Linked DNA regions of Tistrella mobilis. The protein of the gene in region 2 interacts with the protein of the main gene of each other region in a pairwise test. Links are inferred from orthologs where the notes say so. Each region holds a gene or a part of one and is shown on either strand. Other genes may lie near its edges. The genes, in order: P7L68_RS06310 and def.

Region 1 (3,068 bases), 430 kb from region 2 along the record:
CGACGACGCGCAGCCCCATCGTGGGCGAAGGCTGGCAGGATGAAATCCGGCGGGTCGATCCCTCGGGCACCGGCGGCGAGGATGGCGGCAATGCCTTCGAACAGGCGCTGGCGCGTGATCAGCAGAACCAGGAACAGCAGCGGGGCTCCGGTTTCGGGCAGCGCTTTTCCTCCGGGACGCTTTCGGCCCTGATTGCGCTGCAGGCGGATCCGGGGTTCGCAACCCGGAGCTACAGCTCTGCCGATGTGACCAGCCCGTCTCGCGCGGCCGCCCGCTACGAAGCGACGGCCAACTCAACTCTCGTTGACGATGCCGCCGGCAGTGCGGAGAGCGACGCCGCGACGTCGCGTGGCATCGGCAGCCTGTTCGGCCTGTTCCAGAATTTCGTCGCCAATCGCCCCGAGGCGGCATCGGTGGTGGCCGCCTATAAGGCCGTACAGTCGGTGCGTGCCGATGATCTGGGGCGGCAGCTGGCGGTCACCCGTTTCGGCTGATCAGGGCGCGGCATCGTCGCCCGGAAAATCATAGGCGAGATCCGGGCGCAGGGCCCGCATCCGGCGGGCAAGCTCCCGCGCCGGCGTTGTCCCGGCCCTGGCCAGCCGGTTGGCCACTGCCACGTGGTCGGCGTCGACCTTATGCTGGTTGAGCTTGGACTGACCCTCGATCCGGTCGACGAGCACCTCGACGACCCGAATGGCCTCCAGCATCGCCTGACGTTTCCGGTGCTCCATCGTCGCAAGGCTCCAGGCGGGCTTGGGCAGCCGTGCCTCGGCCGTGGCGAGGAGGGCATCGCCATGTCTGCGATTGCCGTCCATCTCCTCCAGGCGCGCCGGGCCCGAGAGGTGCACCGCCTCGTAGAGCCAGGTCGAGACCTGATCTTTCGAGGCGTACCAGTCGTTGGAGACATAGGCGTCCGCCCCGGCGACGGCGATCAGGAACCTGGCACCTGCGGCTGCCTGTGCCACCAGCGGATTGCCCGCCGTCAGGTGGAACTGCACCACGACCTGATCGGGCTCCCGCCGGATGATGAAGGGCACGTGCGCCCCCACAGGATCGCCGCCATCTGCCGCGACAGCCAGACCGAAGCCACGGCTGGCTGCGAATTCCAGGGCGGCGTCGTCCTCCATACGGAACGGCGGACGCAGGATGTGCATGCTCTCCACTCCCTTGCGCCCCTCCGGGTCTTCGGCCGGTCATGCTGCGGCGGGGCAGTCTTTCGTGGTTAGCACGGGCCCATGCGGCCGGCCAGTGATCCATACGAAAAAGCCGGCCTCCCGATCGGGAGGCCGGCTTTTCTGCAGGGGGTCCGAGGCTGCCGGTCAGACCAGCAGTTCGGCGATCTGCACGGTGTTGAGGGCGGCGCCCTTCAGCAGCTGGTCGCCGCAGACGAAGAAGTCGAGACCGGTTTCGCCGAAGACCAGGCTCTCGCGGATCCGGCCGACTTCCACGTCATACTTGGACGACGCCGTCAGCGGCATCGGGTAGAGCTTGTTGGCCGGATCATCGGCCAGCGTCACGCCCTGGGCCCGGGCCAGAACCTCGCGGGCGGCAGCCGGGGTGACCGGGCGCACCGTCTCGATGGTCACGGCTTCGGCATGGGCGCGCATGGTCGGCACGCGCACGGCCGTGCAGCTCAGCAGCACCTCGGGCGCCTCCATGATCTTCCGCGTCTCCCAGAGGACTTTCATCTCCTCGCGGGTGTAGCCATTGCCCTGGAAGCTGTCGATATGCGGGATCAGGTTGAAGGCCAGCGGGTGGGCGAACTTCGAGGCCGTCACCGGCTCACCCGCCAGATACTGGCGCGCGCCCTGTTCCAGCTCGGTCATGCCTTCGGCACCGGCGCCGCTTGCCGCCTGATAGGTCGAGACGATGGCGCGCTTCACGCCGAAGGCCTCGTGCAGGGGGGCGAGCGCCATCAGCAGGATGGCGGTGGTGCAGTTCGGATTGGCGATCAGCTTCTGGCCCATCGCCCGGCGCCCGTTGATCTCGGGCACGACCAGCGGTACCGCGTCGTCGTAGCGGAAGGCCGAGGAGTTGTCGATCACCACCGCACCGCCTTCAGCGGCAATCTGCGGCGCGTATTCCTTGGCGAACTCACCCGAAACCGCCAGGAACACGATATCCATGCCCCGTGCGGCCTCCACCGAGAACGGCTCGATGGTGATGGTGCCGAACGCGGTTTCGGTGGTTTTGCCGGCGCTCCGCTCGGAGGCGAAGAGATGAAGCTCGGTCACGGGGAAACCACGGTCCTTCAGGACCTGGATCGTCTCCTGACCGACCGCGCCGGTGGCGCCGACGATACCGATCCGCATGGGTCTGTTCCTTGGAGGCAGAGGGGTTGATGAGCGCAGGACGGAGATATGACAAAAACTGCCGCCTGCAAGCGCGGCGCACGCTAACAGCTTGGACAGCCACACGCAATGGGCGCCGGTATACCGGCGCGCTCAGGTGAAAACTTCTCGGGGGATCCTGTGACGCAGGATCAGTAACCCAGCGCGCAACCGTCCTTGCGCGAATCGGAGCCGCCGATCAGCACGCCGCGCTCCCAGTCGATCCGGATCGCCTGGGCGCCGCCCAGCGGCTGAGCGGCCGCCCGCACCCGGTGACCAAGGCCGATCAGCCGGGGCATCAGGGCAGGATCCGACCCGGTCTCCACCTCCAGAACGCCGCCCATCGCCATGGAGCGCGGCAGGTCGATCGCGGCCTGGGGATCCAGACCATGATCGATGATCCGCGACAGCAGTGTCGCATGGCCTATGGCCTGGTAGTGCCCGCCCATCACCCCGAAACTCATCACCGGCCGCCGGCCGTCGCCGGTCATACCCGCGACCAGAGTGTGTGGCGGCCGCAGACCCGGCCGGTAGTGCCCGGCCTTGCCCGGGGCGAGCCGGAAGCCGGTGCCCCGGCTGTTGAACAGCACGCCCGATCGGGGACAGGTGATGCCGCTGCCGAAGGCATGGAAGATCGAGTTGACCATGGATACGGCCGTCTGGTCGCGGTCGACCACACTGACATATACGGTATCGCCGCTGCCGCCGGGGCGGTGTGAGGCAGGCTCCGCCCGGCCG
Region 2 (3,188 bases):
CATCGAAACTGTCCGGCACCGCTTCGGCATCCACCACCGCCACCGCTTCCGGCTTCAGGAAGTGGTTGATTGCCGACATGGTGGTGAAGGGGCTGTCGGCGCGGGGCAGATCCACATGCACCACCTGGGCCGAGGCATGGACGCCGGCATCGGTGCGCCCCGCCGCGCGGAGCGTGCAGGGGCTGCCTGTATAGGCTTCGATCGCCTCTTCCAGCACCTGCTGAACCGAAGGCAGGCCATCCTGGCGCTGCCAGCCGACATAGCCCGTGCCGTCATACTCGACGGTGAACTTCCAGCGCTGCATCAGCCGAGCCGGGCACCGGCGGCGAGCGCCGGGAAACCGCGGGCCAGATCATCCAGGGTCATCGGCTTGCGGCCGGCGCGCTGGGCGCGGATCAGCCGGAGCGCCCGGCCGTCGCCGCAGGCGACCGACCGGGCGTCGGCAAGCAATGTGCCGGGCAGGGTGCCGGCCGGCACCGGGAGATCCGAGGGGATGGCCTCGATCAGCCGCAGGCTCTCCCCCTCCAGTTCGAAAAAGGCGCCGGGCCAGGGGGTGAAGGCGCGCACCAGCCGGTCGATCCGTGCGGCATCGGCCGTCCAGTCGATCCGGCCTTCGGCCTTTTCCAGCTTTTTCGCATAGGTCACGCCGTCTTCCGGCTGCGGTTCGGCGGTGATGCTGCCGTCCAGAACCCCCGGCAGGGTGCGGGCCAGAAGGGCCGCGCCATCGGCCGCCAGCCGGTCGTGCAGCTCCTGCGCCGTCATCCGCGGGCCGATCGGCACCCGGCAGGTGGCGAGCATCGGCCCGGTATCGAGCCCGGCTTCCATCTGCATGATGGTGACGCCGGTTTCCGCATCGCCTTCCAGCAGCGCGCGGTGAATGGGCGCGGCACCGCGCCAGCGCGGCAGCAGAGAGGCATGGACGTTGATGCAGCCATGGGCCGGCGCATCCAGCACCGGCCGTGGCAGGATCAGCCCATAGGCGGCGACCACCGCGACATCGGCGCCAAGATCGGCGAAAGCGGCCCGGTCGGCCGGATCGCGCAGCGTTGCCGGCGTGCGCACCGGAATGCCCAGCGCCTCCGCCCGGGCTGCCACGGGGGTGGGCTGCAGCTTCTGGCCGCGCCCGGCCGGCCGGGCCGGCTGGGTATAGACGCAGATCACGTCATGCCCGGCGGTAACCAGTGCGTCGAGCGAGGGGACGGCGAAATCGGGCGTGCCCATGAAGACGACGCGCGCCCGATGCGGGGCGCGGGCGGGGGTGTCGGTGCTCATCGGGCGCGCAGATCCGGTTCGGTGAGAGAGGTGGTGTTCTCAGACGGCGGCGGCGGCCGGCGTCTTTTCGGGCTTGGTCTTCTCGGGCTTGTCGTTGCCCAGGCGGCGGGCCTTCAGCAGCTTGCGCAGGATCATATTGCGCTTGATCGACGACAGATGGTCGACGAACAGCACCCCGTCCAGATGGTCGATCTCGTGCTGGACGCAGACCGCCAGCAGGCCGTCATCCTCGATTTCCTGCACAGTGCCGTCGCGGTCCAGATAGCGCACCCGCACGGCGGCCGGCCGGACCACATCGGCATAATGGCTGGGCAGCGACAGGCAGCCCTCTTCATAGGTCTTGTCCTCGTCCGAGACCCAGACGATCTCGGGGTTGGCCATGAAGAGCGGCGTCGGCTCCTTGCCCTCGCGGCCCCAGCAGACATCGATCACGATCACCCGCTGCAGCACGCCCACCTGCGGCGCCGCGAGCCCGATCCCCTCGGCGGCATACATGGTTTCGAGCATGTCGTCCATCAGCCGGCGCACGTCGTCGTCGACGCGCGCGACCGGGGTCGCGGTCTTGGTCAGGCGCGGATCGGGCGCGGTGAGGATGGGCATGATGGCCATGAGAGGTCACGACTCCAATTCTGTTCAAGGGTTAGGTATTACGGCGACATCGCGGGGTCAAGATCGCCCGGCGCCTGCCAGCCCTGCACGGGAGACGGCGCATCGCTTGTGCCGGTGGCCGTGCCGGCGCATGATCCCCGCCCCCGGCGACCCGTCCGGGCCCTGTTTCACCCGGGAGACGACCCGCCGATGCCTGATTTCGCCAGCCTCGATCCCGTTCCGCTCGCTATTGCGGCCCTGCTGCTGGTGGTGCTGGTCGCCGGCGGCTGGGTTGCGGCGGCGGCCGCCCGCCGGGCGCGTGCAGCCGAGGATGCCGCTCTCGACCAGGCGGAGATCCTGGAACGGCTGGCAGGGGATCTGGCCCGTGCCCAGGCCCAGCAGGCGGGGCGGATGGAACAGGTGGTGGCGGCCCTTGCCGCCCAGCAGGCGCAGGTGGATGCCCGGCTTCAGACCCAGGAGCGGATGATCGCCGAAACGGTAGATGCCCGCCTGACCACGCTTTCGGCCCGGCTGGAGCATCGCTTCGATCTGGAAGGCACCCGTGCCGCCCAGGCGGCGGCGGATCTGCGCGCCCGGCTGGCGGTGATCGATCAGGCCCAGCGCAACATCGCCGATCTGGGACAGAAGGTGGTCGGGTTGCAGGACATCCTGGCCAACAAACAGGCCCGCGGCGCCTTCGGCGAGGTCCAGCTTGCCGATCTGGTCGGCCAGATGCTGCCGCCCGGCGCCTATGCGATGCAGGCCACCCTGTCCAACGGCCGCCGTGCCGACTGCCTGATCCATCTGCCGCATCCGCCGGGGCCGATCGTCGTCGACGCCAAATTTCCGCTGGAAAGCTTCCATCTGCTCCGCCAGGCCGATAGCGATGCCCGGCGGACCGAGGCGGCGCGCGCCTTCCGCACGGCGGTCATGGCCCATGTGAAGGCGATTTCGGACCGCTATCTGATCCCCGGCGAAACGGCGGACGGCGCGGTGATGTTCCTGCCCTCGGAAGCCGTCTATGCCGAGCTGCACGGCAATTTTCAGGACGTGGTGGAAAAGGCCTTCCGCGCCCGGGTCTGGATCGTTTCTCCCACCACGCTGATGGCGACGCTGACCACCATCCGGGCGGTGCTCAAGGATGTGCGGGTGCGCGAGCAGGCGGCCGAGATCCGTGCCCAGGTCACCGCCCTGCTCGACGATCTCGCCCGGCTCGACGACCGGGCGGCGAAGCTGGTCCGCCATTTCGAACAGGCGGCAGAGGATCTGCGCGGCGTCCGTCTGTCGGCCGACCGGGCCGCCCGCCGGGCGGAGCGCATCGACGCCCT

Evidence for each region.
Region 1: the proteins of def (region 2) and P7L68_RS06310 interact in binary tests that used the Escherichia coli proteins (3 or more experiments, as listed by UniProt). The link is inferred for Tistrella mobilis from one-to-one orthologs.

What each region holds. Positions count from the first base shown.
Region 1 is NZ_CP121017.1:136,641-139,708, forward strand. The notes cover bases 317-3,068. They hold P7L68_RS06310 (aspartate-semialdehyde dehydrogenase), read right to left. Parts: upstream 2,313-3,068; coding sequence 1,320-2,312; downstream 317-1,319. Other genes in these bases: P7L68_RS06300 (hypothetical protein), read left to right, coding at 317-494; P7L68_RS06305 (FMN-binding negative transcriptional regulator), read right to left, coding at 495-1,154; P7L68_RS06315 (gamma-glutamyltransferase family protein), read right to left, coding at 2,483-3,068. Outside these bases: more of P7L68_RS06300, read left to right, coding at 1-316.
Region 2 is NZ_CP121017.1:563,712-566,899, forward strand. Bases 97-2,968 are described here. They hold def (peptide deformylase), read right to left. Parts: upstream 1,882-2,968; coding sequence 1,312-1,881; downstream 97-1,311. Other genes in these bases: truA (tRNA pseudouridine(38-40) synthase TruA), read right to left, coding at 97-304; fmt (methionyl-tRNA formyltransferase), read right to left, coding at 304-1,272; P7L68_RS08335 (DNA recombination protein RmuC), read left to right, coding at 2,071-2,968. Also shown: more of truA, read right to left, coding at 1-96; more of P7L68_RS08335, read left to right, coding at 2,969-3,188. UniProt on the Escherichia coli protein: Removes the formyl group from the N-terminal Met of newly synthesized proteins. Requires at least a dipeptide for an efficient rate of reaction. N-terminal L-methionine is a prerequisite for activity but the enzyme has broad specificity at other positions.